3 regions of the Phycicoccus mangrovi genome follow, and region 2 is predicted to be linked to each of the others. Evidence: predicted binding sites of a transcription regulator. Region 2 holds the regulator's gene; each other region holds the start of a gene.
The links. Region 2 encodes LexA, which represses DNA repair genes until DNA is damaged. Its sites were predicted from a motif close to TCGAACANNTGTTCGA; they were not measured.

Region 1 (9,804 bases), on a different contig from region 2:
GCTGCCGGGGTGGATGCAGCCGCTCGCGTGGGTGACGCCGCTGTGGCACGGCGTCGAGCTCTCTCGCGACGCGTCCGAGGGCGTCTGGCCGGGCTGGGCCGGCGTCGGGCACCTCGGTGTGCTCGCCCTGTACGTGGTCGTCGGGGGCCTGCTCGCGCACCGGTCCTTCACCCGCAGGCTGCTGTCGTGAGCGCCGGCACGCTCGCACGCGCGGCGCGCGCCGTCCCCGCACCGGCCGGCATCGGGCTGGCGCGGTACGTCCTCATGCGCAACGTCGCGGCGTTCCGGCGCGCGTGGCTGCTGCTGCTCAGCGGGTTCGTCGAGCCGGTCTTCTACCTGTTCTCGATCGGGGTCGGCCTCGGGGCGCTGGTGCGCACGGTCACCACCGACTCCGGCGCGGTCGTGCCCTACGCCGAGTTCATCGCGCCCGCGCTGCTCGCGGCGTCGGCGATGAACGGGGCGATCGCCGACAGCACCTACAACGTGTTCTTCAAGCTGCGCTACCAGAAGCTCTACGACGCGATGCTCGCGACACCGCTCTCCCCGCGCGACATCGCCGTGGGCGAGATCCTCTGGTCGCTCTCGCGCGGGGCCCTCTACTCGGCGATGTTCCTCGTCGTCGCGTGGGTGGCCGGGCTCGTGCACTCGTGGTGGGCGCTGCTCGCCGTCCCGGCCGCGGTGCTCGTCGGGCTGGCCTTCGGGGCGGTCGGCATGTTCGCGACGACCTTCATGAGCTCGTGGCAGCACTTCGACTACGTCACGCTCGCGGTGCAGCCGATGTTCCTCTTCTCCGCGACGTTCTTCCCGCTCTCGACCTACCCGGACGCCGTGCAGTGGCTCGTCGGGCTGACCCCGCTCTACCACGGGGTCGCGCTCGAGCGCGGGCTGATGCTGGGGGAGGTGTCGTGGGGGCTGCTGTGGCACGTCGGCTACCTCGTCGTCCTCGGGGCCCTCGGGGTCTGGGGCACGGCCCGGCGCATCGCGACGCTGCTGCTCACCTGAGCCCTTCCCAGGCCGCACGGGGCGGAGGACACTGCGGGGGATGGAGACCACCACCGGGCCGCTCGCGGCCCTGCACGACCCCGCGCTCCGTGGCTTCGTCACCGACGGCGGCCTGGAGACCGACCTGATCTTCCACCACGGCGTCGACCTCCCGGAGTTCGCCGCCTTCCCCCTCGTCGAGGACCCGACCGGACGCGACCTGCTCGGGCGGTACTACGACGGGTACGCCGCCGTGGCGGCCGCCGCCGGTGCCGGGCTGCTGCTGGAGTCCCCGACCTGGCGGGCCAACCCCGACTGGGCGGCGCGGGTCGGCTACGACGTCGACGCGATGGTGCGCGCCAACGCCGCGGCGATCGCCCTGCTGCGGGGGCTGGCAGCGGGCTACGACGTCCCCGCCGTCCTCGTCGCGGGCCAGCTGGGCCCCCGGGGCGACGGCTACGTGGCGGGGGAGGCCCCGGACCCGGAGGAGGCCCGCGCCTACCACGCACCCCAGGTCCGGGCCTTCGCCGACGCGGGCGCCGACCTCGTCTCCGCGCTCACCCTGACCACCCCTGCCGAGGGCATCGGGGTGGTCCTCGCGGCGCGCGAGGCGGGCCTGCCCGTCTCGGTCGGGTTCACCGTCGAGACCGACGGGCGCCTGCCCGACGGGAGCGCGCTCGCCGACGCCGTGCGGGCGGTCGACGGGGTCGCCGCGCCGGACCACTACATGGTCAACTGCGCCCACCCGACGCACGTCCTGCCGGCGCTCGACGAGGGGGAGTGGGTGCGGCGGCTGCTCGGCACCCGGGTCAACGCCTCGACGATGAGCCACGCCGAGCTCGACGAGGCGGAGGAGCTCGACGACGGCGACCCGGACCGGCTCGCGGCGGACCAGATGCACGTGAGCCGTCGGCTCCCGGCGATGCGCGTGCTCGGTGGGTGCTGCGGCACCGACGTCCGGCACGTCGCGGCGATGTGGGGCGTCCCCGCACCGACCGGCTGAGGCCGGACCACGGTCCGGCGTGTCGCGGGCGTGTCCTGCGGGCGTCGAACACGTGTTCGCCTATGCTCGTCCACAGGTGGTGACCCCGGCAGCACTCGTCCACAGGTCCCACGGCGACCTGTGACCGGTGTCGGTGCCTCCACCTAGCGTCTGACCCAGACCTCGCGACGAGACCGACGGCGGGGGCCAGGTCGCCGGGAGGCGCGCTCGATGACGACACGAAGGACTGGTGTGACATGGCTGGATCCCGCGGAAGCGTGATGCCCAACCCGGTGGCCGCGGCCAACGGCAACGAGAAGGACAAGGCCATCGCCTCGGTGATGGCCCAGATCGAGAAGCAGCACGGCAAGGGTGCGGTCATGCGCCTCGGCGACGACGTCCGTCCGCCGATCGCCGTCATCCCCACCGGCTCGATCTCGCTCGACGTCGCGCTCGGCATCGGGGGCCTGCCCCGGGGCCGCGTCGTCGAGATCTACGGGCCGGAGTCCTCCGGTAAGACGACGGTCGCGCTGCACGCGGTCGCCAACGCGCAGAAGGCCGGCGGCATCGCGGCGTTCATCGACGCCGAGCACGCGCTCGACCCCGAGTACGCGAAGAAGCTGGGTGTCGACACCGACGCGCTGCTGGTCTCCCAGCCCGACACCGGTGAGCAGGCGCTCGAGATCGCCGACATGCTCATCCGCTCGGGCGCGCTCGACATCATCGTCATCGACTCCGTCGCGGCGCTCGTGCCCCGCGCCGAGATCGAGGGCGAGATGGGCGACAGCCACGTCGGCCTCCAGGCCCGCCTCATGTCGCAGGCGCTGCGCAAGATCACCGGTGCCCTCAACACGACCGGGACGACGGCGATCTTCATCAACCAGCTGCGCGAGAAGATCGGCGTCATGTTCGGCTCGCCCGAGACGACGACCGGTGGCAAGGCGCTCAAGTTCTACGCGTCGGTCCGCCTCGACGTCCGCCGCATCGAGACCCTCAAGGACGGCACCGACCCGGTCGGCAACCGCACCCGCTGCAAGGTCGTCAAGAACAAGGTGAGCCCGCCGTTCAAGCAGGCCGAGTTCGACATCCTTTACGGGCAGGGCATCTCCCGCGAGGGTGGCCTCATCGACATGGGCGTCGAGCACGGCTTCGTCCGCAAGGCCGGCGCCTGGTACACGTACGACGGCGACCAGCTCGGGCAGGGCAAGGAGAACGCGCGCGCGTTCCTCAAGGACAACCCGGAGCTCTCCGACGAGCTCGAGCGCAAGATCAAGGAGAAGCTCGGGGTCGGGGTCAAGCCCGAGCTCGAGGCCGTGCCGGACGTGCCGGTCGACTTCTGAGGTCCACGCCGATGGCGTTCAGCGACGGATCGGCCCCGCCGCCCGAGTGGGCGGTGGGGCCGTCCCCGTCCCTCGACGACCTCCGCGCGCTCATCGAGGGCGACGGCGACCCGCTGACCACCGGGTCGCCGGGCTCCGCGGGGTCCTCGGGGGGAGCGTGGACCCCGCCGGAGGGTGACGGCGCGCGCGAGGAGAGCAGCGGGGAGGTGCGCGGCGGGCCGCGCGGGCGCGGTGGCCGGTCCCGGGGTCGCCGGGCCGAGGGGCGCGGGGGCCGGGCCGGCTCCCGGCCCGCCGACCCCGAGGCCGACCCGCGGACCCGGGGCAGCGAGCCGGACCCGCACGACTGGGCCCGGCAGATCGTGCTGCGCCAGCTCACGGCGGCGCCGCGCAGCCGTCACCAGCTCGAGGACGTGCTGCGGCGCAAGGACTGCCCCGACGACGTCGCGGCGGCCGTCCTCGACCGGATGGAGGAGGTCGGCCTCGTCGACGACGACGCCTACGCCGGGATGCTCGTCCGCTCCCAGCAGGCGGGGCGCGGCCTGGCCCGGCGAGCGCTGCGGCAGGAGCTGCGGCGCAAGGGAGTCGACGACGACACCGCCGCGGCGGCCATCGCCCAGGTCGACCCGCACGACGAGGAGGACCGGGCGCGCGCACTCGTCGCGAAGAAGATGCGCACGATGCACGGCCTGGAGCCGCACGTCCAGACCCGACGCCTCGCCGGGATGCTCGCGCGCAAGGGCTACGACGCCGAGGTGACGATGCGCGTCGTGCGCGAGGCGGTCCGCGAGGCGCCGGAGCACCGGCGGGACTGACTCCCGCGGATCCGTCGCCGGCTCAGAGCGAGTGCAGCGGGCGACGGCCGGGCGGCAGCGCGTCCGTCGGCACGATCTCCTTGCCGTACGGCACGAGCGAGACCGGCAGCATCTTGAGGTTGGCGATTGCCAGCGGGATACCGATGATCGTCACCGCCTGCGCGACGGCGGTCATCAGGTGGCCGAGTGCCAGCCACCAGCCGGCGAGCACGATCCACACGACGTTGAGCAGCACGGACCCCGTTCCGGCGCCGGGCTTCTGGACCACCGCGCGGCCGAACGGCCACAGGGCGTAGCTGGCCATCCGGAAGGACGCGACGCCCAGCGGGAACGTCACGACGAGGACGCAGAGCACGACCCCGGCCAGGGCGTAGCCGAGGGCCAGCCAGAGGCCCCCGAAGACGAACCAGATGATGTTGAGCAGCGTGCGCACGCCTGTCCTCTCGTCGGTACCGGGTGCAACGGGCGCGCTGGCCGGAGCGTTCCGTCGGCCGCACCGGCGGTCAGCAGTACTCGAGCGCGTCGAGCACCCGGGCGTCGGACGACCTCGAGTACGTCAGCTTCGCGCGGAGGACGTCGCGTTCGACGAAGCGTGCGGCGGCCTCGCCCGGCGACTGCACGACGACGAGGCGCGCCGCGGGGAACCGGTCGGCGAAGCCCGCGGCGTCGGCCCACCGGGTGGCGTGCTCGCGGACGTCGGCGACACCGTCGGAGCCGGCCACGCCGTCCGGCACACCTGAGTTCACCGACCCTCCCGGGCACGAGACGACGGTCGGGGCGGGAGAGGTCACCGTGCCCACCGCCTCACCCGAGCCGGAGCACCCGCCGAGTGCGCACGCCACGGCCAGCGAGGCGGCAGCGGCGGGGCGCCCGGCTCGTCGCCGGGCAGCGGGGAGGAGCGGCACCGGCCCCCCGACGAGCTCTCCCATGCGCGCGAGGCTACCCGCGGGGGCGAGCCGGTGGGAGGCCTCAGGGGATCCTGCGCGATCACCCTGCAGCTGCCGGGGCATCCGGCAACGACACCGGCGGGGGCGGCACGGTCGGTCGACGGCACAGGACCCCGGAAACACGGCCGAGACACGCTCGTGATGACACGGTCACCGATTCGCCCTAGGTTCGGCCCGTGACCGAGCCGACCAGCACCGAGGCCGCGGAGAGCCTGTTCGACGGCTACCGGCTCGGCGGCGGGCCGTGGGACGAGATGCTCGCGGGCCCGCAGGAGCCGAGGACCCCGTACAAGGCCGTCTTCCACACCTTGCGCTCGACGACGGGGACGACGCTGCGCGAGCGGGCCGACATCCTCGCGCGCTCCTACCTCGACCAGGGCGTGACGTTCGACTACGCCGGGGAGGAGCGGCCCTTCCCGCTCGACGCCGTGCCGCGGGTCATCAGCGCCCACGAGTGGCAGGTCATCGAGTCCGGTGTGCAGCAACGGGTCACGGCGCTCGAGTCGTTCCTCGACGACATCTACTCGCGCGAGGGCGAGATCCCGCGCGCGGTGCACGAGGGCATCCTCCCGTGGCGCCTCATCGCCAGCTCGAGCCACTACCACCGCGCGGTCATGGGCATCCGCCCGACGAACGGCGTGCGCGTGCACGTCTCCGGGGTCGACCTCATCCGCGACGAGCAGGGCACCTTCCGCGTCCTCGAGGACAACGTCCGTGTGCCGTCGGGCGTCAGCTACGTCATCGCCAACCGGCGCGCGATGGCCAACGTCTTCCCCGAGGCGTTCGCGACGATGCGCATCCGGCCGGTGCACGACTACCCGCGGATGCTCCTCGACGCCCTGCGTGCGGCCGCCCCCGACGGTGCCGGCGACCCGACGGTCGTCGTCCTCACCCCGGGCGTCTTCAACAGCGCCTACTTCGAGCACGCCCTCCTCGCGCGGATGATGGGCGTCGAGCTCGTCGAGGGCCGCGACCTCGTGTGCGTCGGCGGGCAGGTGCGGATGCGCACGACGACCGGTGACCGGCCGGTCGACGTCATCTACCGCCGCGTCGACGACGAGTTCATCGACCCCGTGCACTTCCGCGGCGACTCCGTCCTCGGGGCGGCCGGGCTCGTCTCGGCGATGCGCGCCGGCCGCGTCACGGTCGCGAACGCGATCGGCAACGGCGTCGCCGACGACAAGCTCATCTACAGCTACCTGCCCGACCTCATCCGCTTCTACCTCGACGAGGACCCGATCCTCCCCAACGTCGACACCTACCGCTGCGCCGACGACGCCGGCCTCGAGCACGTGCTCGCGCACCTCGACGAGATGGTCGTCAAGCCGGTCGACGGCTCCGGCGGCAAGGGCCTCGTCGTCGGCCCGCGCGCCGACGGCGCGACCCTCGACCGGCTCCGCGAGGCGATCCGCACCGACCCCCGGGGCTGGATCGCGCAGCCGGTCGTCCAGCTCTCGACGGTGCCCACGCTCATCGGCGGCCGGCTCGCACCCCGCCACGTCGACCTGCGCCCGTTCGCCGTCAACGACGGTGAGCGGGTGCGGGTCCTGCCCGGCGGCCTGACCCGCGTCGCGCTCCCGGAGGGCGAGCTCGTCGTCAACTCCAGCCAGGGCGGCGGCTCGAAAGACACCTGGGTCCTCTCCGACCGCCGCGCCGTGCCGCCGACGTCGACCGCGCACCCGGACAACCGCGAGGTCGTCGTCATGAGCGCCCCGACCGCCTCGCTCGAGGACAGCATGCGCGCCCAGCAGCAACAGCAGCAACAGGGCCGACCGACCGACGGGGGTGCAGCCGGATGCTGAGCCGGATCGCGGAGTCGCTGTTCTGGATCGGTCGCTACACCGAGCGCGCCGACGGGACCGCGCGCATCGTCGACGTGCTCCGCCTCCAGCTGCTCGAGGACCCCGTGGCCGTCGAGTCCGAGGCCGCGCACACCGTCCTCTCGGTGATCATGGGCCTGCCGCACGAGGGGTCGGTGTCCTTCGACGACGTCGGCGCGTCGCTCGTGTTCGACCGGTCGAACCCGAGCTCGATCAGCGGGGCGTGGTTCGCCGCCCGCGAGAACGCCCGCCGGGCCCGCGAGACCCTCTCGACCGAGCTGTGGGAGGGCATCAACACGACGTGGCACCGGTGGAACGGCTTCGGCCGCGCGGCCGTCACCGAGCGGCACCTGTCGTGGGTGCGCGAGCGCGCCGCGTTCGTCGCCGGCATCGCCGACTCGACGATGTCGCACGACGAGGCCTGGGACTTCCTCGTCCTCGGGCGCAGCATCGAGCGCGCCGACATGACCGCGCGCCTCGTCGCCACCGGCGGCCTCCCGGGCGGGGGCGCGCCGTGGTCGGTGGTCCTGTCGAGCTGCGGTGCGCAGCAGGCGTTCATGCGCAGCCAGCGGGGTCTGCTCAGCGACGACCGGGCCGCAGCCTTCCTCGTCCTCGACCGCGAGTTCCCCCGGTCGGTGTTCTTCTCGCTGCTCGAGGCCGAGCGCCGGCTCGAGGCGCTCTCGCCCCCGCAGGCCGAGCGCATCGGCGTCTCGGACGAGGCGCGCCGCCAGCTCGGCCGGGTACGCACCTCCCTCGAGTACCGCTCGACGGGCGAGGTCATCGCCGACCTGCCCGCGCAGATGCTCCGCGTGCAGTCCGCCGTGACCGCTGCGTCGACCGCCATCGCGGCCCGGTACTTCCAGTCCGGCCCGCTGCCCACCTGGTCGAGGGACGTGGTCTGACGTGCGCCGCTACCGCATCGTGCACACGACGTCGCTCGTCTACGACGGCCCGGTCCGCGCCGCCCACAACGAGCTGCGGATGACCCCGCCGAACGAGGCCGGGCAGACGACGCTCGAGAACCGCATCCGCATCCGGCCGATGACGTGGAGCCACGTCTACCGCGACCACTGGGGCGCGCGCGTCATGGCGATGGAGAGCCTCGCCCAGCACGACCGCCTCGACATCGAGGCGATCTCGACCGTGGAGCGGTCGGCCGCACCGCTCCCCGCGGCGACGTGCACCTGGGCGACCGTGCGCGACGCCGCCGTCCAGGACCGGCTCTACGAGTGGCTCATGGTCTCCGACCGCACCCGGGTGGGCGACGGCATCGCCGAGCTCGTCGACGCGGTCCGGGGCCTCGACTCGCCGCGCGCGGCCGCGGACGAGATCTGCGGGCGGGTCCGCGAGGCGATGGAGTACCGCCCCGGCGCGACGGCCGTGCACAGCACCGGTGAGGAGGCCTGGCGCGAGCGGGCCGGCGTCTGCCAGGACTTCGCCCACATCACCATCGGCGCCCTGCGGGCCCTCGGCATCCCCGCGCGGTACGTCTCCGGCTACCTCGTGCCGCGGCGGGACCTCGAGGTCGGTGAGAGCGCGACCGGCGAGAGCCACGCGTGGGTCGAGCTCTGGGACGACGCGTGGGTGCCGGCCGACCCGACGAACGGCACGACGGTCGCGGACGACCACGTCGTCGTCGCGCGCGGGCGCGACTACGACGACGTCCCGCCGTTCAAGGGCATCTACTCCGGCCGGGCCACGGCCTCGCTCGAGGTCCGGGTCGCCTTCACGCGGCTCGCCTAGGCCGGGCGGCCCGGAGGCCTCCCGCGGGCGGGCCGGCGCGTGCCACGCTGGCCCCGTGCTGACCGACGCCCTCGGCTCGCTGCCCGCGTGGCCCCTCGCGGTGCTGCTCGCCGCGTCGGTGCTCGCCGAGTCCGGCACCGTCGTCGGGATGCTCCTGCCGGGCACGACGGCCGTCATCGGCCTCGGGGTGCTCGCCGGCGTGGGCGCGGTCCCGGCCCCGGTCGTCTACGCGCTCGCCGTCGCGGCCGCGGTCGCCGGCACCTCCCTCGGCTGGCGCTCCGGGCGTGACGGCGGCGCCGCCGTGCGCACCTCGAGGCTGGGGCAGCGCGTCGGCGAGAGCAGGTGGGCCCTCGCCGACGACCTGCTCGCCCGGCGCGGGACGCAGGCCGTGGTCGTCGCCCAGTTCGTCGTCGTCGCGCGCACGCTCGTGCCCCGCATCATCGGGATGTCGGGCACGCCGTGGCAGCGCTTCGCACGGGCCAGCGTCCCCGCGGCCACGGCCTGGGCGGTCTCGCTCACGCTCCTGGGGCACCTCGCCGGCTCGAGCTGGGACGCGGTGAGCGCCCTCCTCGGGCGGGCCATGGTGTCCGTGGCGGTCCTCACCGGCCTCGTCCTCGGCCTCACGTGGCTCGGGCGCACGGTCGCGATGCACCCGGAGTGGCGGTCGGCGCCCGCGGCGCGCGGCGCGCAGGCGGCCTCCACCCTCGTCCGCCGGCGCGTCGAGCGCCGGACCTCCGCCCTGGCCGGCGGGCGCGCGGCGCAGGTGGTGTCGGGTCTCGTGTGGGTCGTGGCCGCCGTGCTCGTCGGCGTGCTGACGACGGCCGTCGTCGCCTTCGCGGTGGGGCGCACCGGCCTGCGCTCGCTCGACGAGCCCGTCGGCGCGTGGTTCGCCGCGCACGCCTCGGGCGCCGCGACGGACGCCGCCGACACCGTCGTCCACGTGCTGCGCACACCGTTCGTCGTCGGCGCGGCGGTGCTCGTGGCCCTCGTCGTCCTCTCCCGCTCGGTGCCAGGCGCCGAGGCGCGGGTGCGGGCGGTCGTCGGGGTCGGTGGGCTGGTCGCCCTGGCCGTCGCGACGAAGTGGGCGGCGGACGCCGTGCGCGGGCCGGCCGAGCTGGGGGAGGCCCGCTACCTCTTCCTCAACCAGCTGCCGGTGGTCCTCACCGCCCTCGTGCTCGC
Region 2 (9,804 bases):
GTCGGCGTCGCGGCGCTCGGGCGTCGCACCCAGGGCGCGCACGACGACGAGGACCACCGGCTGCGCCGCCACTGACCCCGGCGCTCACCCGCGCGGGTGCAGAAGGCCCGCCAGCTCCTCGACGCCGTCGACGAGCCGCGGCCCCGGCCGCGCCCACAGCCCGTCCGCGTCGACCGCGTGGACGGTGACGCCGTCGGGCAGCACCCCCGCGGCGACGAGCCCGTCGGCCTGGCGCTGCGCCCCCTCGCGGTCGTAACCACACGGCGCGACGACGACGACCTCCGGTGTGGATGCGGCGAGGTCCGCCCACCCGATGGCGACCGACCGCTCCCCCGCCGCCCCGAGGACGCACTCGCCCCCGGCCAGCTGCACCATCTCGGGGATCCAGTGCCCCGGCGCGAACGGCGGGTCGGTCCACTCGAGCACCGCGACGCGCGGCCGCCGGCGTCCGGCCACGCGGGCACGGACGGTGTCGAGGCGATGCCGCAGCGTCGCGACGAGGGCCGCGGCCTCCGCCTCGCGGCCGACCGCCGCCCCGACCGCGCCGATGGAGGCGAGCACCTCCTCGAGCGTGTGCGGGTCGACGGTGAGCACCTCGGCCCGGCAGCCGAGGTGGCGCAGCGCGGCGTCGACGGTCGAGACGTCGAGCGCGCAGACGGCGCAGAGGTCCTGGGTGACGACGAGGTCGGCGTCGAGGTCGGCGAGGGCGCCGGCGTCGAGGTGGTAGAGGTCCTCGCCGCGCTCGACGGCGGCCCGCACCGCGGCGTCGATCTCGCCGGGGGTCAGCCCCTCGGGCAGCGCGGAGGTCGAGACGACCCGGCGCGAGCGGGCCTCCGGCGGGACGTCGCACTCGAAGGTCACCCCGACGACGTCGTCACCCGCCCCGAGGGCGAAGAGGATCTCGGTGGCCGAGGGGATGAGACTGACGATGCGCACGCCCCGACCCTACGGAGCGCGGGTGGCGCGGTGTCGGTGCGCGGTGCTTGGCTGCGGCATGACCACCTGGGAGACCCACCCCGTGACGCCGGACCGCTTCGACGACTTCGCGGACGTGGTCAACCCCAACCGCCGGGCGACGCACTGCTGGTGCCTCTCGCACCGGCTGCGGCAGCGCGAGATCGACGAGTTCGGCGAGGGCAGCCGTGAGCAGGCCGCCCGCCGGCTCTGCGAGCGCGAGGTGCCCCCGGGGGTCGTCACCTACCGCGACGGCGTCCCGGTCGGGTGGTGCAACATCGGCGCGCGCAGCGACATCCCGCGCCTCGTGCACTCGACGAGGATCCACCCGGTCGACGACGTCCCGGTGTGGAGCATCGTCTGTGTCGTCGTCCGCGGCGGCCACCGGCGCCAGGGCGTGACGGCGCACCTCATCGAGGGCGCCGTGGCCTGGGCGGGGTCACAGGGGGCGCCGGCGGTCGAGGCGCACCCGGTCGACCCCGGCGAGCGGCGGATGGACCTGACGATGGCCTTCGTCGGGACACGGGCGATGTTCGCGCGGGCCGGCTTCGAGGAGGTCGGCGTCACCGACGCCACCGCGAGCGGGATGCCACGCCTCGTGATGCGCAAGGCCCTGGCCTAAGCCGGCGGGGGACGGCCGATCCCCCCACCCGGACCCGGTCGGGGGTCGGAGTGGGGGGACCTGCGATCCCCGACGGCGCGGGGCCGCGGCCTCCCTGCAGGCGACAGCCAGCGCCGCCCGCTCCGTCGTCGCGTCGGTGGAGAGCCAGCGACGACGAGGGGTGCGACCCGGGGACCCTCTGTGTATCCCCGGGCCGCACGTCTCATTCCCCGGGGCTCAGGCTGTGGTGCACGAGTGCCGCCGTGTAGGCACCGTGCCAGCCGCCCGAGGTGGCGGACCCGCGCGCTCCGCAGCCGCACGACCAGAGCCACCGGCCCTGGCCGCCGCACTGGACGACCGGGTGGTGGGTGAGGCGGTAGGAGCCGCGACGACGTGTCCGCATGTCATGAAGTCTGTTGGTGCACAGGAGGGTCGCGCAGCGCCGCACGCGACCGGCGGGCCGATGGGACCGGGAGGTCCGACGTCTCGGGGGATGCGACCTCCCCCGTTCGGCCGAGCGTGGCGCGTTGACAGCGGCCTGCCGGTGCACAGCACGGAGGGCGCCGTCTCTCCTGCACGGGAGACGACGCCCTCCGGCGTCCGAGTCGGGTCGAGGGACTCGGGGATCGTGGCGCGCCCGACCGGGCGCCCCCGCGGCGGCTCAGCCCGCGGGGACGACCAGCTGCTGGCCGGCGCGGACCTGGGCCGTGCTCAGGCCGTTGGCCAGCTGGATGGCGACGATGCCGTCGCTGATCGACATCGAGGGCAGCTCGCGGGCCGCGATCTCGGACAGTGTCTGGCCGGGCGAGACCGACACGGTGTGCGCGGGCTCGACCGCGCCGGCGCCCCCGAGGCCGCGCAGGCCGAGGACGGCCGTCAGCGCGAGCGTCGCGAGGACGAGCAGCACGAGGCGGCCGCGGCGGGTGATCCGCAGGGCCGGCTGCGCGGCGCGCGCCGCACGGCCTCCCTGGCCACCGCCCTCGAGGACGACCAGCCGCGGGCGGCGCGGCGGCACGGGGCGGGTGGGGCCGAGGTCGGTGGGGTCCCAGGCGATCGCGCTCATCATGTCCTCCATCCCGGCGGCCGGGGCCACCGTCGAACCGGTGTTCGATAGAACGTCTGTACGAGTTATAGCACGCACGTTCGAGGCGGACAAGACACGCGTCGAACACATGTTTGAGTTCGACGCCCGTCGCTCGTAGGATGTCCGCATGCAGATCAGACTGCATGTCACCACCGACAGACCGTCTGACCTGCGAAAACACCGGTCAGGCCCCCCGTCGGCACGGGGCGGCCGCAGCGAAGGGGTCGAGATGGCACGTCCGAGGAACGCCGACATCCACGAGATGCCCGACCGCGGCGACGGCGGGGACCTCACCCACCGCCAGCGCAAGATCCTCGAGGTCATCCGCAACGCCGTCGACCGGCACGGCTACCCGCCGAGCATGCGCGAGATCGGCGAGGCCGTCGGGCTCACCTCCCCCAGCTCGGTCGCCCACCAGCTCTCGGCGCTCGAGCGCAAGGGCTTCCTGCGGCGCGACCCCAACCGGCCACGCGCCATCGAGGTCGTCTCCCCCGACCGCCAGGGCTCCGGCTACCGCCGCCCCGAGCCCGACGAGGTGGTCGACGTCACCGGCGAGGGCGACGAGCGCCCCGAGGCCTCCTACGTCCCGGTCCTCGGCCGGATCGCCGCCGGTGTGCCGATCACCGCCGAGGAGGTCGTCGAGGACGTCTTCCCGCTGCCGAAGCAGATCGTCGGCGAGGGCAGCCTCTTCCTGCTCAAGGTCGTCGGCGACTCGATGGTCGACGCGGCCATCTGCGACGGCGACTGGGTCGTCGTCCGCCAGCAGCCCACCGCCGAGAACGGCGACATCGTCGCGGCGATGCTCGACAACGAGGCGACCGTCAAGACCTTCAAGCGGCGCGACGGCAAGGTCTGGCTCATGCCGCACAACCCGGCCTTCGAGCCGATCGACGGCGACCACGCGACGATCCTCGGCAAGGTCACCGCGGTCCTGCGCCGGGTCTGAGGCCGGCCGGCGTCAGTCCTCGACCTCGGCGATGTGGACGACCGCGTCGCCGGAGTTGACCAGCGGCGCCTCGGTGCGCCCGATGACAATGCCGGACCGGTCGGCGTGCACGAGGCGCACCCGCTTGCCGAGCGAGTCGAAGAGGCCGCCGAGGCGCGCCCCGCGCTCGACCCGCTCCCCCAGCGCGACCTCGAGGTGGAGCATGCCGGTGCCGCGCGCCCGCACCCAGCCGCTGCGGAACGAGACCGCCGAGGGCGCCGGCGGGTCCTCGGCGACCGGCTCGGTCATCCCGAGCGCGGCGAGCACGCGGCGCACGCCGAGCACGCCGGCGTCGACGGCCCAGCGGTCCATCCGCCACGCCTCGCCGGCCTCGTAGAGCAGGACGGTGGCGCCCCGCTCGCGGGCGGCGTACCGGAGCGAGCCGTCGCGCAGCCTGGCGTTGAGCATGACGGGGGCCGCGAAGGCCTCGGCGAGCGCGCGGGTGCGCGGGTCCTCGAGGTCGGCGCGCACCTGCGGGAGGTTGGTGCGCCGGTCCGAGCCGGTGTGCAGGTCGATGCCGACCTCGCACTTGTCGACGACCTCGGTCATGAACAGGTGGGCGATGCGCCCGGCGAGCGAGCCGCGCGGCGAGCCCGGGAAGGAGCGGTTGAGGTCGCGGCGGTCGGGCAGGTAACGCTGCCCCGCCGAGAAGCCGAGGACGTTGACGATGGGGACGGCGATCAGGGTGCCGCAGAACGTCTTCGGGTCGAGCCCGGCGACGACCTGTCGCACCACCTCGACCCCGACGGCCTCGTCGCCGTGGATGGCGGCGTCGACCCACACGGTCGGCCCCTCCTCGCGCCCGTGGACGACCCGGACGGGCAGCTCGACGTCGGCGCCGGTGACCAGGCGGGTGATCGGCAGCGACACCGACTGCGTGCGCCCGGCCCGCACGCGCACGTGGCCGATCTCGAACGAGGGGCGCAGGGGGCGCCGGGCCATCAGGCCTTCCCCCGGTTGCGCCGGCGCATCGCGAGCGGTGGGCGGCCGCCGAGGTAGGAGCGGCCGGGGTCGACGGCGAAGCCCTGGCGCAGCGCCTCGCGGCCGACGAGCATCCGGAAGCCCATCTCGTCGCGCCGCGCGAGCGTCATCTCGGCGGCGACCGTGCGGCCCATGAGGACGAGGTCCATCGCGACGACGAGCCGCTCCTCGGCGTGGCCGGAGGACGAGCGGACCTCGCGCACGTCGAGCACCGGGCACTCGCACTGGACGGCGTCGGCCTCGGAGCGCTGCCACGGCTGGATGCGGAAGCGGGCCCACCGCTCGCCGTCGCGCTCGAGGTCCTCGAGGTCGAAGGCGTGGATGGACGAGGACCGCGCGCCGGTGTCGAGCTTGGCCTTGACCCACGGCACGCCGATCGTCGGGAGGCTGACCCACTCGCGCCAGCCCGCGAGGGTGTAGGAATGGCTGTCCGTCATCCGTCCTCTCCCGTCGGGAAACCATGAAGCTCGCGATCCTCTCCCGCGCGCCTCGCTCGTACAGTACGCAGCGCCTGCGCACCGCCGCCCAGGACCGTGGCCACCAGGTCAAGGTCCTCAACACCCTCCGCTTCGGCATCGACCTGTCCGGGGACGAGCCGGACCTGCAGTTCCGGGGCAAGCGGCTCTCGACGTACGACGCGATCCTGCCGCGGATCGGCAACTCCATCACCTACTTCGGCACCGCCGTCGTGCGGCAGTTCGAGCAGATGGACGTCTACACGCCGAACACCTCGTGGGGCATCGCGAACTCGCGGGACAAGCTGCGCGCCACCCAGATCCTGTCGCGGCACAACATCGGGATGCCGCCGACGACCTTCGTCCGCGACCGTGCCGACGTCATCCCCGCCATCGAGCGCGTCGGCGGCGCGCCGGTGGTCATCAAGCTCCTCGAGGGCACCCAGGGCATCGGGGTCATCCTCGCCCCGGAGATGAAGACCGCCGAGGCCATCATCGAGACGCTGCAGTCGACGAAGCAGAACGTGCTCATCCAGCGGTTCGTCAAGGAGAGCAAGGGCCGCGACATCCGCGCGCTCGTCGTCGGCGACCGGGTCGTCGCCGCGATGCGCCGGGTGGCCAAGGGTGACGAGTTCCGGTCCAACGTGCACCGCGGCGGGTCGGTGGAGCCGGTCGAGCTCGACCCCGACTTCGAGCGCGCCGCCGTCCGCTCCGCGCAGATCATGGGCCTGCGGGTCGCCGGTGTCGACATGCTCGAGAGCGACGAGGGGCCGCAGGTCATGGAGGTCAACTCCTCCCCCGGCCTCGAGGGCATCGAGACCGCGACGAAGCTCGACGTCGCGGGCGCGATCATCGACCACATCGACAACCAGGTCGCCTTCCCCGAGATCGACGTGCGCCAGCGCCTCACCGTCTCGACGGGCTACGGCGTGGCGGAGATCGCGGTGCACGAGGCATCCGACCTCGTCGGGAAGTCGTTGGGCGACAGCGGTCTTCGTGAGCGTGACATCACCGCGCTGACGCTGCACCGCGGGACGATGGTCATCCCCAACCCCAACAGCCACCACGTGCTCGAGGCCGGCGACCGGATGCTCTGCTTCGGCAAGCTCGAGGAGATGCGCTCGATGATCCCGAGCCGCCGCCGGCGCACGCGCAAGGTCAAGCGCCTCCCGAAGGAGCCGATCCACGACGTGCGCCCCGAGTGACGCCGGCGCTCAGCGCCCGTCCGGGTGCGGGCGCTGCCAGAATGCGGTGTCGACGCGGCGCCCGAGCTTGAACCCGACCTCGCGGAGCGTGCCGACGTGCTCGAACCCGTGCGCGCGGTGCAGCGCCTCGCTCGCCGGGTTCGGCTGGGCGATGACGGCGACGCACGTGTGCACGCCGTCGGCGTCGACCCGCCGCAGCAGCTCGGCGTAGAGCCGGCGGCCGAGGCCCTGCCCGCGAGCGGCGTCGGCGAGGTAGACCGACACCTCGCGGGTGCCGTCGTACGCCGCGCGCGGCCGGTAGGTGCCCGAGAACGCGTAGCCGAGCACGTCGCCGTCGGGCGCGACGGCGACGAGGACGTGGTCACCGGGTCGGGTGGACGCGACGCGGTCGGCGTAGTGGTCGTCGGGGCGCGGTTCGAGGTCGAACGTGGCGACGGTGTGCCGGACGGCGTCGTTGTAGATGACGGCCATGCCTGGCAGGTCGGCCGGTGTGGCGGAACGGATCTCGGCCTCGGTCACGCGGCCGCCCCGTCGCGCAGCAGCTGCTCGAGCGTCGGGGCGAGGGGCGCGTCGACCCGCAGGGCCATGTGCTCGTCACCACGGGTCGGGCCCCGCGTCACGGCCGCCACGGGGATGCCCCGGCGCGCGGCGTGCCGGACGAACCGCAGCCCCGACATCACGGCGAGCGAGGAGCCGAGGACGAGCAGCGCGGGCGCGGCGTCGGTCAGCGCGAAGCAGGTGTCGACCCGCTCGCGCGGCACCGAGCCGCCGAAGAACACGACGTCGGGCTTGAGGGTGTCGGCGCCGCAGACGAGGCAGAGCGGCAGCCGGAAGCCGGCCACGGCGTCCTCGGGCAGGACGACGTCACCGTCCGGCCGGATCTGGCTGCTCACCTGCGAGCCGTCCGGCGCCTCGCCGCGCACCCGCTCCTCGAAGCCGGGGTTGGCGGCGGCCATCCGCGCCTGGAGCTCCTCGCGGCCGGTGCGGTCGTCGCAGGTCAGGCAGACGACCTCGGCGAGGGTGCCGTGAAGCTCGGTGACGTCGTGCGAGCCGGCCGCCTGGTGCAGGCCGTCGACGTTCTGGGTGATGACCGGGCCGAGCAGCCCCGCCTCCTGGAGCGCGGCGACGGCGTGGTGGCCGCGGTTGGGCTCGGCGCGCGAGAAGCGCTGCCAGCCGACGAACGAGCGCGCCCAGTACCGCTGCCGGTTCTCGCTCGAGGCGCAGAACTCGCCGTGCTGCATCGGCATCACCCGACGGGTGCCGTCGCGGCCCCGGTAGTCCGGGATGCCGGAGTCGGTGGACATCCCGGCCCCGGAGAGGACGAGGGTGCCGGGGTGCGCGCGCAGCAGGTCGGCGAGCCGCGCGACGGCGGCGGGCTCGCGGGCCTCGGGCGGCAGCGGCCGGGTCGCCCAGTCGGGGGTGCGGCCGACCTCGTCGCGCCCGGCGAGCCGCAGCGTCGCGCCGGGGGGCGCGCTGGGGGTCTCCGGCATGGCGCCAGTATCCCCCGCGCCGCCGACACCGCCCCGGGGAGCGGCCGCGGATGACGCCGCGTTGCGAGACCAGGCCGGTCGATAACGCCCGCTTATAGGATGAGCCCATGATCGACGCCGCCGGCCTCCGCGTCATGCGGGCCATCTCCGAGCAGGGCAGCTTCACCGCCGCCGCCGCCTCGCTGGGCTACACCCAGCCGGCCATCTCGCAGATGGTCCGCCGCCTCGAGCAGCGCACCGGCACGGTGCTCGTCGAGCGGGTCGGGCGCAACGTGCGGCTCACCGAGGCCGGCCGCGTGCTCGCCCGCCACGCCGGCCCGGTGCTCGCCGCGCTCGACGCCGCCGAGGAGGAGGTGGCGGCCATCGCCGGGCTGCGCAGCGGCCGGGTGCGGCTCATGGCCTTCCCGTCGGCCTCGGCGACCCTCGTGCCGCGGGCGCTCTCGCTCGTCAAGCAGCGCTTCCCCGACGTGCACATCACCTTCACCGAGGCCGAGCCGCCCGAGAGCATCGCCGCCCTGCGCGCCGGCGAGTGCGACCTCGCGATCGCCTTCTCCTACGAGGGCACCGACGCCACGCGCGGCGAGGAGGACCTCGACGCCTTCGTCGTCACCCCGCTGCTCGAGGACGAGGTGCGCCTCGCGATGCCGCGCGAGCACCCGGCGGCGCACGAGGCGACGGCCCACCTCGCCGAGCTCGCGCAGGAACCGTGGATCGCCGGCTGCCCGCGCTGCCGGGGGCACCTCGTCCAGCTCGCCGACGCCGCCGGGTTCCGGCCGGACGTCGCCTACGAGACCGAGGACTACGTCGCCGTCATGGGCTTGGTCGCCGAGGGGCTCGGCGTGGCGCTCATCCCCGACCTCATCCTGCGCACGGTCCACCACGACCAGGTCGTCGCGCTCCCGATGGAGCCCGCGTCGCGCCGGACCATCACGGCCCTGACGACCCCCGACCTCGGGCGCGTGCCGGCGGTCCGGGCCACGCTGGAGGCGCTCATTGAGAGCGCCGGGTCGCAGTCGACGGCGCCGACGGTCCGCCAGCCGGAGCCGACCTTCTCGATCTGACGCGCGGTCAGCGCGCGGTGACCACCCGCAGCCCGTCGCGCCGCTCGACGAGGGCGACGTCGCCACGCTGGTCGGTGCGGTAGACCGCCGAGCCCAGCCGCCGCAGCAGCGCGAGGTGCGCCGGCGTCGGGTGCCCGTAGTCGTTGTCGGCGCCGACGCTGACGACCGCGACGGGCGCACGGACGGCGGCCATCAGCCCCTCGTCGAGGTTGGCCGAGCCGTGGTGCGGCGTCTTGACGAGCTCGAACCCGCGGGCGGCCGCCGCCATCGCCGGGTCGCGGCGCAGGCGCAGCAGGAGGTCGTGCGCCGCCTCGCGCTCGACGTCGCCGAGGAGCAGCGCGTCGACATCGCCGGTGCGGGCCGCGAGCACGACGCTCGCGTTGTTGGGGACCGACCCCTCGGCGATGCGGCGCCACGGGCTCCAGACCACCGCGTCGACCTCCCCGAGCCGGACCCGGTCACCGGCGTGGAGGACGCCGACCGGGATGCCCGCCCCGGCCGCGGTGCGCCGGACGAGCGCAGCGGCCGACGCCGGCTCGGCGACCGGGCCGACGAGCACCTGCCGCACGGTGCGGCCGCGCAGGGCGCCGGCGAGCCCGTCGACGTGGTCGGCGTGGAAGTGCGTGAGGACCACCGCGTCGAGGGTCGTGACGTCGAGCCGGTCGAGGCAGCCGTCGACGAGGGCGGGGTCGGGCCCGACGTCGACGAGCACCCCGCGACCGGGCCCGCTGCGTAGGACGACGGCGTCGCCCTGGCCGACGTCGCATACGACGACCCGCCAGCCGTCGGGCGGCCACGTGACGATCCGGGTCGGCAGGAGGGCGGCCAGCGCGAGGAGCGCCACGCCAAGCACGGCCACCGGCCGGCGCGCGGCGCCGGCGACGAGAGCGCGACCCGTGAGGACGACGACGAGGAGCAGCCCGGCCAGCAGCAGCGCGCCCGGCGGCCCGTCCGGCCAGGGCAGCGTGCCGCCCGGCACCTCGGCGGT
Region 3 (9,804 bases), on a different contig from region 2:
CTGGCGGTCGTCGGGTTCTTCGTCGTCCCGGTCATCGGGGCGGTCATCGGGTTCGTGCTCGGCATCTGGCTCGTCGAGACCGGCCGGGGTGCCTCCCGCGCCGAGGCGTGGGCGCGCACGAAGCACGCCGTCGTGGCCGTGGCCCAGAGCATGGGTATCGAGCTCGCGGCGGCGCTCGTCGTCGCCGGGCTCTACGTGCTCGGCCTGCTGCTCACCTGACGACTGCTCACCTGAAGACCCGCCCACCGCTGCGGTGGCGGGCGGCCGGGGTCACCAGTTGCCGCCCTGGCGGCGCTCCCAGCGTTCGTCGAGCCGGTCGATGAGGGAGCTCTTGCGACGAGGGCGGCCCTTGGCCGGCTGCACGCCGCCCTCGGGGCTCACGACGCCGAGGTGGGCCTTGCGGGGCGGGGTGACGGCGTAGGCGACCGAGGCGACCATGAGGGCGAAGCCGATGGCCCCGACCCACATCGTCGTGTTGACCCCGACGAGGACGAGACCGAGCCCCGCGACCAGCCCGAGCACGCCGATGATCCACCGTCGTCGCTGGAGGGACCCGCCGCCCTTCATGCTGGAGGCGAACTTCGGGTCCTCGGCGGCGAGCGCCTGTTCCATCTGCTCGAGCATCTTCTGCTCGTGGTCGGAGAGGGGCACAGATCCTCCCTGGTCGGCCCAAGGCGTCCTCACGACGCCCCCGGGGGTGTAGCTCTGGAATGTCAGGATATGTCGCGTCGTCCTCCCACGGAAGCGGATGGACGAGGTTGCACACCAGACGGACGAGGTTCGACGTCCGCGGGGCGGGGACGGACGAGGCTGGCCGGCCGGACCACCCCCGAGCCGAACCGCGCGCGGGCCCGGTCGACCGCCCGGTCGGCGTCGCGCCAGCCGTGCTCGGGCTCGCCGAGCACCCCCTGCAGCGGGGCCTCCGCCGCCGGGACGAGACCGGAGAGGCGAACCCCGACGAGCCGGATGCGGGCGCGCTGGAGGCCGAGGGCGTCGAAGAGGGAGACCGCCGTCGCGTGGAGCGTGCGCCCGCTGTCGGTCGGCTCGCGCAGCGTCCGGGAGCGGGTGATCGTCGTGAAGTCGCTGAACCTCACCTTGAGGGTGACGGTCCGCCCGGTGAGCCCCGCCGCGCGGGCCCGGGCCGCGGTGCGGTCACCGAGCCCGAGGAGGCGCCGGCGGATCTCGGTGGCGTCGTCGATGTCGGCCTCGAAGGTCTCGTCGCTGCCGATGCTCTTCTCGCGCTGCTCGCGCTCGACCGGCCGGCGGTCGCGCCCCCAGGCGAGCTCGTGGAGGTGGCGCCCGGTGGCCGTGCCGAGCGCGCGCTCGAGCGTCGCGAGCGGCGTGTGCGCGATGTCGGCGACGGTGTGCAGGCCGAGCCGGGTCAAGGCCTCCTCGGTACGGTCGCCGACCCCCCAGAGGGCTCCGACCGGCAGCTGCTGGACGAACGGCACGACCTCGTCGCGCGGGACGACGACCATCCCGTCCGGCTTGGCCAGCCCGGAGGCGAGCTTCGCGACGAACTTGCTCGGCCCGACCCCGACCGAGCAGGTGATGCCCTGCTCGTCGTGGACGGTGTCGCGGAGCATCTGCGCGATGGCCGCGGGGCTGCCGAGGCGGCGCAGCGCCCCGGAGACGTCGAGGAAGGCCTCGTCGAGCGAAAGTGGCTCCAGGTGCGGGGTCACCGACCGGAAGGTCTCCATCACCCCGGCCGAGATCGTCGCGTAGAGGTCGTGGTCGGGACGCAGGACGGTGGCCTGCGGGCAGAGGCGGCGGGCCCGGGACATCGGCATCGCCGCGGCGACCCCGAACCGGCGCGCCTCGTAGGTCGCCGACAGGACGACACCGCGGGTGCCGCCGCCGATGATCACCGGCGTGCCGACGAGCTCGGGGTGGGCGAGCAGGCTCGCGGACGCGTAGAAGGCGTCCATGTCGACGTGGAGGACGGTGCAGCCGGTGTCGTCGGGCGGGGTGTCGACGAGCCGCTCGGGCAGCGCGAACCGGCGCCGGCTCACGGGGTGCTCCCCCGGCGCTCAGCCCCGGGTCGCGAGGACGTGCAGGGCGCTGCCGAGGCTGCCGAGCAGCGGGTGGCCGGTGTCGGCCGCCGCGGCCTCCTCGAGGGCGGCGAGGGCGGTGCGGTCGGCCTCGGAGTCGAGCAGCGCGGAGGGCACGAGGTCGGCGAAGACCCGGACGCCCTGGACGTGGACCGGGGTGAGGCCCTGTGCCTCGACGAGCGCGACGACCGCGGCCTCGTCGAACCGCCGGGGCGCGGGGTCGTCCTCGCCCCAGCGCCCGTCGGGCCGCTCGAGGACCGCGCGGGCCCGGTCGAGCCGGCCGGCGAGGGCGTGGGTGAGGACGGCGTGCAGGCGCTGCGCGACGACGAGGCTGAAGGTGCCCCCGGGGGCGAGGAGGCCGGCGGCCGCCCCGACCGCGGCCGCGGGGTCGTCGACGACCTCGAGGGTGCCGTGGAGGCAGACGAGGTCGAAGGGCTCGTCGGCGCCGACGAGGGAGGCGACGGTGTCGGCGTCGCCCTGCAGCGCCCGGACCCGGGCCTCGACCCCGCGCTCGCTCGCGCGCCGGCGCAGCGAGAAGAGGGCGTCCGGGCTGGGGTCGACGACGGTGAGCTCGTGGCCGGCGACGGCGAGGGGCACGGCCGTGCCGCCGGTGCCGCCGCCGAGGTCGAGGACCCGCAGCGGCCGGCCGAGCGCGGTGCGGCGCTGCTCGGCGTGGGCGTCGAGGACGCGCTGGACCGCCGTCGTCCGCGACCCGCTCGCGGGGCCGGGCCGCCGGCCGCGGTCGTCGGACACGGTGGGTCTCCTCCGGGACGGTGGGGCGCTGGTGCGGTGCCCACCCTAGTGTCCCGAGCTGCCGGGGCTCGCGTGCCACAGCTTGCGCGGCGGCAGCGCCGGGGTCGCGGCCGCCGCGGCCGGGACGACCCGCCCCGGGGGCGTGCCCGGGACCGGCCGCGGCATCCCGCCCGGGTGGTCGAGGACCGGCGCCCCGCGGCCGGCGCGGGGGTCGGCGCCCGCCGGCTTGATGTCGGCGTACGGCGACTGGCGGAAGCCCGAGGCGTGGACGAGGACCCGGCGCCCGGAGCGCTCCGCGGCCTCGCGGGCGGCGTGCTCGGCGGCCTCGGCGCGGGCGACCGCCTCGGCCTCCCCCGCCGCGACGGCGGCCCGCACGGCCTCGAGCCCGCCGAGCTGCCAGGCGTCCCAGAGCGCCGCGAGCTCCCACGCGCCGGTGGCGCGGATCGAGACGCCGCGGTCGCCGGTGCGGCGCAGCACCCCGCGGACGAGGAGCAGCCACGAGTGGAAGACGACGCCGGAGTACGGGCCCTGGACGTCCTCGAAGAAGGTGCAGTCCGAGGGGCCGGTGCCGTCGTCGAGGGTGAGGAAGACCACCCGCCGCCCGGAGCGCACCGGCGGGGTCTGGGTCGCGACCTTGACCCCGGCCACCCAGACCTCCGAGCGGCTCCGGGAGCCGACGAGGTCACGGCTGCGGGTGACCCCGAGGGCCTCGAGCAGCGGCTCGTAGAAGCTGACGACGTGGCTCGAGACGTCGAGGCCGAGCACGTCGAGCTCGGCCCGGACCCGCTCGGCCCCGGTCATCTCGGGCAGCCCGGCCCCGGCGACGAGGCGCGGGCGGTCGCCGAGGTCGAGGGTGAGCTGGGTCGGCTGCTCGGCGGCGGGCACGACCTCGCGGGCGGCCCGGCTCTGCGCGGCCGCGCGCAGCCGGACGTCGACCCCGGCGTCCTCGACCTCCCGGGCGGCCGAGGTGGGCAGGGCACGGCGGCGGCTCGGGCGGGGACGCCCGCTCCCCCGGTCCCAGCGGTCGAGCTCGGCGACGTGGAGGAGCAGGTCGCGGCGGGTGACCCGGCCGCGCCGCCCGAGGCCACCGTCGGCCGTCGTGCCGTGGAGGGAGTCGAAGGCACCGGCGAGGACGAGCCGCTCGACGACCGGGCGGCTGACCCGGGCCCGGGCCCAGAAGTCGCCGAGGTCGGCGTAGGGCTGGCCGGCGACGACGCGGGCGACCTCGGCCTCGCTGATGCCCTTGACGTCGGCGAGCGAGAGCCGGATGCCGTAGGGCTGGGGGTCCTGCTTCCATCCCGGCCGCGGGTCCGGGGCGGCCTCCTCGACCGGCTCGATCCGGTACACCTCGCGCGAGGCGTTGACGTCGAGGCCGAGCACGGGGATGCCGAAGGAGCGGGCGTCGTCGAGGAGCAGCCGCTTGGGGTACATCCCCGGGTCGTGCGTGAGGATGCCGGAGAGGAAGGCCGCCGGGTGGTGGGTCTTCAGCCACGCCGAGTGGTAGGTCGGCAGCGCGAAGGCCGCGGCGTGCGCCTTGCAGAACCCGAAGGACGCGAAGGACTTGAGGACCTCCCAGATCCGGTCGCGGTCCTCGGCCGCGTAGCCGCGGGCCGCGGCCGCCGGGCGCCACCACGCCTCGACCTCCTGCTGGCCGTGCGGGGTGCCCATCGAGCGGCGGACCTCGTCGGCCTGGGCCAGGCTCACCCCGGTCGTCTCGGCGACGATGAGGAGCACCTGCTCGTGGAAGACGACGACGCCCTCGGTCTCCGCGAGCGCGGGGACCAGGCTCGGGTGGAGGAAGCGCGTCTCGCGCCAGCCATGCCGGGACTCGAGGAACGGCGTGATCATGTCGGACTTGACCGGGCCGGGCCGGAAGAGCGAGATGTCGACGATGAGGTCGTCGAAGGCGGTCGGCCCGAGCTTGCCGACGAGCTCGCGCTGGCCGGGGCTCTCGATCTGGAACGTCCCGAGGGTGCGGGTCGTGCGGATCAGCTCGAAGGTGTCGGGGTCGTCGAGCGGCACCTGCGCCTCGTCGTCGAGGTCGATGCGCTCGCCGGTGACCCGCTCGACCTCGGCGACGGCGTGCGCCATCGAGGACTGCATCCGGATGCCGAGGACGTCGAGCTTGAGGAAGCCGAGGGTCTCGACGTCGTCCTTGTCGAGCTGGCTCATCGGGAAGCCGAGCCAGGACGCCTCGACGGGCGTGCGGTCGAGCATCCCGGCGTTGGACAGGACGACACCGCACGGGTGCAGGGCGATGTGGCGGGGCAGGCCGTCGAGGGACTCGACGAGGTCGAAGAACTGCGCCATCCGCGGGGAGTCCAGGCCGCGGCTGCGCAGCTCGGGCAGGTCGGCGATGGCGTGCCGGGCGTCCTTGGCGCGCACGTGCGGGAAGGCCTTGGCGATCTCGTCGACCTCGAGCGGGGGCATCCCGAGCGCGGCCCCGACGTCGCGGACGGCGTGGCGGACCTTGTAGGTGTCCATCATCGAGACGCACGTGACGCGCTCGCCGCCGAAGCGCTCGAGGACGGCCTCGTAGATCTCGGTGCGGCGGGCGGACTCGACGTCGACGTCGATGTCCGGCAGCTCGGCGCGCAGCGGGGAGCAGAACCGCTCCATGAGCAGCCGGTGGCGGATCGGGTCGACCCCGCTGATGCCGAGGAGGTGGTTGACGAGGCTGCCGGCGCCCGAGCCGCGGGCCGCGACCCGTACACCGCGCGCGCGGATGAGGTCGGTGACCTCGGCGACGGTGAGGAAGTAGGTCGGGTAGCCGAGCGAGCGGACGACGGTGAGCTCGGCGTCGAGGCGGTCGAGGACGACCTGCCGCTCGGTGTCGGTGGCGTCCGGGTAGCGCCGGCCGACCGCCGCGCGGCAGCGCTGCGCGAGGACGTCCATCGGGTCGGTGCCGGGCTCGATGCCGAGGATCTCGGGCTCGGGCAGGTGGACCGCGCCGATGCCGAGGTCGTCGCGGGCGTGCTGGACGCACTCGGCGGCCACCCGCGCGGTCATCGCGAGGAGGCGCTGCGCGCGGGCGGTGTCGCCACCGGTGACGGTGAGGGCCCGGGCGTGCATGTCGGCGGTGCTCGCGAGGTGGCCGGCGTCGGTGACCCGGTCGAGGTGGCGGGAGTCGAGGACGACGAGCCGGCGCGCGGCGTCGAGGACGTCGACGGTGCGCACCTGCCCCGGCTCGGCGTGCCGGACGGCGGCGCTGAGGACGGCCGTCACGCCGGCGGCGTCGGCGAGGGCGAGCATCCGGCCGGCGTGCGACCGGCAGCCGGGGGTGCCCTCGGGGCCACCGTGGAGGACGACCTCGACGGCGAGGCCGTCGCGCGGCAGGAGCGCGCGCCAGCGGGCGAGGAGGTCGCGGGCGTGCTCGCGCTGCCCGGCGAGGACGGCCCGCCCGACGTCGGAGTCGGGGCCGAGGAGGACGACGAGGCGTGCGGGGGCCGCGGCGTCGTCACCGGCCGGCGCGGTCCACCGGGCGAGGAGGGCGGGGGTGGTGACCGGGACGCCGCGCTCGCCGCGCAGGTGGGTCTCGGTGACGAGGCGGCAGAGGGAGGCCCAGCCGGCGCCCGCGGCCGCTCCCCCGCCGCCGCCCCGGCCGAGGACGGTGACCCGGGGCCGGCGCGGGTCGACGATCGCGCCGCCGCGCACCGGCGTGCGCGCCCGCCGCACGGGCGGGGCGGGCAGGAGGTCCTCGACGGCGAGGTCGACCCCGAGGACGGGGTCGACGCCCGCCGCGCCGCACGCCTGGGCGAAGCGGACCGCGCCGTAGAGGCCGTCGCGGTCGGTCAGCGCGAGCGCGCCCTGACCGAGGTCGACGGCGCGGGCGACGAGGTCCTCGGGCTGCGAGGCGCCGTAGCGCATCGAGTAGCCGGAGGCGACATGGAGGTGGGCGAACCCGTCGGCGGTGGGCACGGCGGGCCTCAGGCGGAGCGGACGGGCGCGAGCCGGCGGGCGGCGGGGGCGACGGGGACCCCGAGGCGGGCCGCGACGAGGTCGAGGAGGACCTCGGCGTCGCGCAGGAGGTCGTCGGCCTCGCGGGCGGTGACCCGGACCAGGCCGGTCTCGACCCCGACCCGGTGCCCGGTCACCGCGGCGAAGCGCTCGGCCCACTCGGTGAGCTCGGGCGCGGTGCGGGCGACGAGCGCCCAGACGTCGTGCGGCCCGGCGCCGGGGGCCTCGGGCGCCGGCCGGGAGGCGACGAGCGCGGCGGCGGCACGCAGCGCGGCGAGCGAGGCCGCGAGGTAGCGGGTGGAGGCCCGGCCCGCGACGCACGCGTCGGCGAGGGAGGCACGGGAGCGCTCGAGGAGGTCGAGGGTGGTGGCGGCGTGGGGCATCGGTCTCGTCCGTCTCAGTCGTGGGCCCGCAGGAGGAGCCAGTGGTCGTCGTCACGGCCGAGGTCGAAGACCCCGACCGGCCCGGACGGCGGGCGGGCCTCGACCCGCCACACCCGCCGCTCCGTCGCGGTGGCCGTACCGTCCTCCCCCACCTCGCGCCACCAGGCGCGCCGCTCCTGCCAGGCGTCGAGGACGGCGCACACGGTGTAGCGCCGCCCACGCCAGACGAAGGAGCGCGGAGCCGGGTCGGCCCCCGCCACCTCGAGCGGGTCGTCGTGACGACGCACCATGAGGCACCTCCGGACGGGCAGGACCGATCGCCCGGCGACCTCGCGGGGCCGGTGGACCGGTGGGGGATGTTCGAACGCGTGTTCGACCTGATGACCACTGTAGACCCCCGTCCCGACATCCCGTCAAGCGGTTCCGAGGACCCGGACCGGCTCGTCCGGGGCGCCGCGACACCTCCCGCACACCTCCCGCGCGGGGCCCCGCGTCACTACGCTGCGGTCATGTCGACCGACCCCGCCGGCGTGGCCGCCGCACCCCCTCCGGAGCGCGACCTCACGACCCACCGGCGCGTCGCCGGGGTCCTCGAGACCCTCGCCCTGCACCACGTCCGCCCCGAGCTGCGCCAGCTGCCCGGGGCGGTCCGCACCGCGCAGGCCGCCGCGGACGCGCTCGGGGTCTCCCCCGCCGAGATCGCCAACAGCCTCGTCTTCGTCACCGTCGGCGCCGACGGCAGCCGCACGCCGCTGCTCGTCCTCGCCTCGGGCGGGCACCGCGTCGACACCGCGAAGGTCGCGAGCCTCCTCGAGGTCGACGCGCTCGAACGGGCCGACCCCGACTTCGTCCGCGAGCACACCGGGATGGTCATCGGCGGCGTCGCGCCCGTGGGGCATCCGCAGCGGCTGCGGACGGTCGTCGACGTCACCCTCGGGCGCTACGACCGGGTCTGGGCGGCCGCCGGCCACAGCCACGCCGTCTTCGCGACGACCTACGACGAGCTGATCCGCATCACCGGCGGCCAGGCGATGGACGTCGCCTGAGGGGACGCCGGGCCGAGGTCAGACGTCCAGCAGCAGCGCCAACGTCTCGCGGACCTCGCCGAGGACCACGGGGCCGACATTGCCCACTCGTCCGTGGATGCGCGCGGTGGCCACGGACCGCACGTGCTGGCACTGCGCCGAGGATGGCGCCGCGAGGCAGTGGAGGCGGGCCTGGAGCAGAGGCTGCCGATCGCGGTCGGGGTCTGGCGAGGAGAGCGCCAGCTGTTCCACTGCGCACTCCCGGGCTCGACCCGCGACAACGACGAGTGGCTGCGCCGCAAGGGGCGCGTGGTGATGCGGTTCGAACGCTCCTCGCTGTACGTCGCCCGATTGTGCAAGGACCAAGGGACTACTCTCGCAGAGAAGTTCGCGCTGCCCTCGTCGCGGTTCGCCGCTGCCGGCGGCGCCGTCCCGCTGCACGTCCGGGGAGCCGGCGTCGTCGGGTGGATGGGGGTCTCCGGGCTGCCGCAGCTCGAGGACCACCGGTTCGTCATGAGGATCCTGCGCGAGCACCTCGACGCGCGGCGCTGACCAGGGTCCTCATCGCGGCCAGCTGGTCCTCGATGTCCCAGTCGAGGGTCGCGTCGCCCACGGTGAGCTCGGTCATCGCCCAGCCCGGCACCTCGGCCGGGCGCCACCAGCTCGCCAGCGCGACGTGGTCGGTCTCCATGGCGCGGAGGGTCGCCTCCTCCAGCGCCTCGACCGGGGCGTCCACGAAGACCCGGAACGCGTTGGTGTGCGGCGGGTCGGGGTGGACCCGCACGCCGTCGACCGAGCCCAGGCCCGCGGCGAGCTCCCGGGCCCGCGTGGCGTACGCCGCCATCCGGGGCAGCCGGCGGCGCAGCCCGTCACGCGCGCCGACGGCGTAGGGCAGCATCGAGAACAGCGTCCCCCCGTGCCTGGCCCGCCAGCGTCGGGCCTGCGCGACCAGGTCCTGCGGACCGGCCAACGCGGCGCCGGCGACCCCACCGAGTCCCTTGTAGAACGAGACGTACACGGAGTCGAACAGGGCGGCGATCTCCGCGTGCGTGCGGTCGTAGAAGGGTTGGCTCTCCCACAACCGGGCCCCGTCGAGGTGGACCGGCACGCCCCGCTCGCGCGCCCGGTCGGTGAAGGCGACCAGCTCCTCCCACGAGGGCAGCAGGTAGCCGGCATCCCGGAGGGGGAGCTCGAGGCTCACCGCGGCCAGCGGCCCGGCCAGCCGGTCGAGGTCGGCGACGGTCGCGGGACGTGGCTCGTCGGTCAGGTGCTGCACCCGCAGGTGGTGCATCTCGGACAGGGCGTCCAGCTCGTGCACCACGAAGTGGGAGAGCCCGTGCACGGCCACCGCGTCGGTGGACGACCGCTCGGCCCAGGAGCGCATCGCGGCCTGCTGCGCCATGACCCCGCTGGGCATGAACACCGCCGACTCGGTGCCCAACAGCTGCGCCACCTCGTGTTCCAGCGCCTCGACCTCGCCGCCGGCGCCGTACCGGTCGAGGTCGGGCGCCGTCGCTGCCTCGGCCAGCTCCACGAGCCACCGCCGGGGCGTGAGGTCACCGTGCCCGGCCAGCCATCGGGTACATCCACGACGAGCCGCCGCCCGACGATCGGCAGGTGTCGCGTCGTCCGTCA

Region 1: the regulator LexA is predicted to act here: its motif matches at 2,029-2,044, upstream of recA (recombinase RecA).
Region 3: the regulator LexA is predicted to act here: its motif matches at 7,505-7,520, upstream of KMZ30_RS03850 (DUF6504 family protein).

The regions. Positions count from the first base shown of each region.
Region 1 is NZ_JAHHWP010000029.1:49,902-59,705, reverse strand. Features, by position in the region: gene KMZ30_RS21245 (ABC transporter permease) at 1-190, shown strand, start outside; gene KMZ30_RS21240 (ABC transporter permease) at 187-1,002, shown strand; gene KMZ30_RS21235 (homocysteine S-methyltransferase family protein) at 1,043-1,984, shown strand; gene recA (recombinase RecA) at 2,245-3,303, shown strand; gene KMZ30_RS21225 (regulatory protein RecX) at 3,315-4,115, shown strand; gene KMZ30_RS21220 (YccF domain-containing protein) at 4,138-4,548, opposite strand; gene KMZ30_RS21215 (hypothetical protein) at 4,619-5,044, opposite strand; gene KMZ30_RS21210 (circularly permuted type 2 ATP-grasp protein) at 5,317-6,864, shown strand; gene KMZ30_RS21205 (alpha-E domain-containing protein) at 6,858-7,784, shown strand; gene KMZ30_RS21200 (transglutaminase family protein) at 7,786-8,625, shown strand; gene KMZ30_RS21195 (DedA family protein) at 8,681-9,804, shown strand, end outside.
Region 2 is NZ_JAHHWP010000026.1:67,737-77,540, reverse strand. Features, by position in the region: gene KMZ30_RS20295 (hypothetical protein) at 1-75, shown strand, start outside; gene KMZ30_RS20290 (ABC transporter substrate-binding protein) at 85-936, opposite strand; gene KMZ30_RS20285 (GNAT family N-acetyltransferase) at 995-1,576, shown strand; gene KMZ30_RS20280 (hypothetical protein) at 1,779-1,958, opposite strand; gene KMZ30_RS20275 (LysM peptidoglycan-binding domain-containing protein) at 2,217-2,618, opposite strand; gene lexA (transcriptional repressor LexA) at 2,869-3,585, shown strand; gene KMZ30_RS20265 (succinylglutamate desuccinylase/aspartoacylase family protein) at 3,598-4,566, opposite strand; gene KMZ30_RS20260 (ATP-dependent zinc protease family protein) at 4,566-5,042, opposite strand; gene KMZ30_RS20255 (RimK family alpha-L-glutamate ligase) at 5,066-6,265, shown strand; gene KMZ30_RS20250 (GNAT family N-acetyltransferase) at 6,275-6,784, opposite strand; gene KMZ30_RS20245 (NAD-dependent protein deacetylase) at 6,781-7,755, opposite strand; gene KMZ30_RS20240 (LysR family transcriptional regulator) at 7,863-8,816, shown strand; gene KMZ30_RS20235 (ComEC/Rec2 family competence protein) at 8,824-9,804, opposite strand, start outside.
Region 3 is NZ_JAHHWP010000006.1:244,589-254,392, forward strand. Features, by position in the region: gene KMZ30_RS03820 (DUF456 domain-containing protein) at 1-219, shown strand, start outside; gene KMZ30_RS03825 (SCO2097 family morphological protein) at 271-651, opposite strand; gene dinB (DNA polymerase IV) at 714-2,012, opposite strand; gene KMZ30_RS03835 (class I SAM-dependent methyltransferase) at 2,031-2,804, opposite strand; gene KMZ30_RS03840 (DNA polymerase III subunit alpha) at 2,850-6,722, opposite strand; gene KMZ30_RS03845 (SAV_6107 family HEPN domain-containing protein) at 6,731-7,144, opposite strand; gene KMZ30_RS03850 (DUF6504 family protein) at 7,159-7,431, opposite strand; gene KMZ30_RS03855 (YbaK/EbsC family protein) at 7,654-8,190, shown strand; gene KMZ30_RS03865 (heme-degrading domain-containing protein) at 8,314-8,721, shown strand; gene KMZ30_RS03870 (threonine aldolase family protein) at 8,681-9,804, opposite strand, start outside.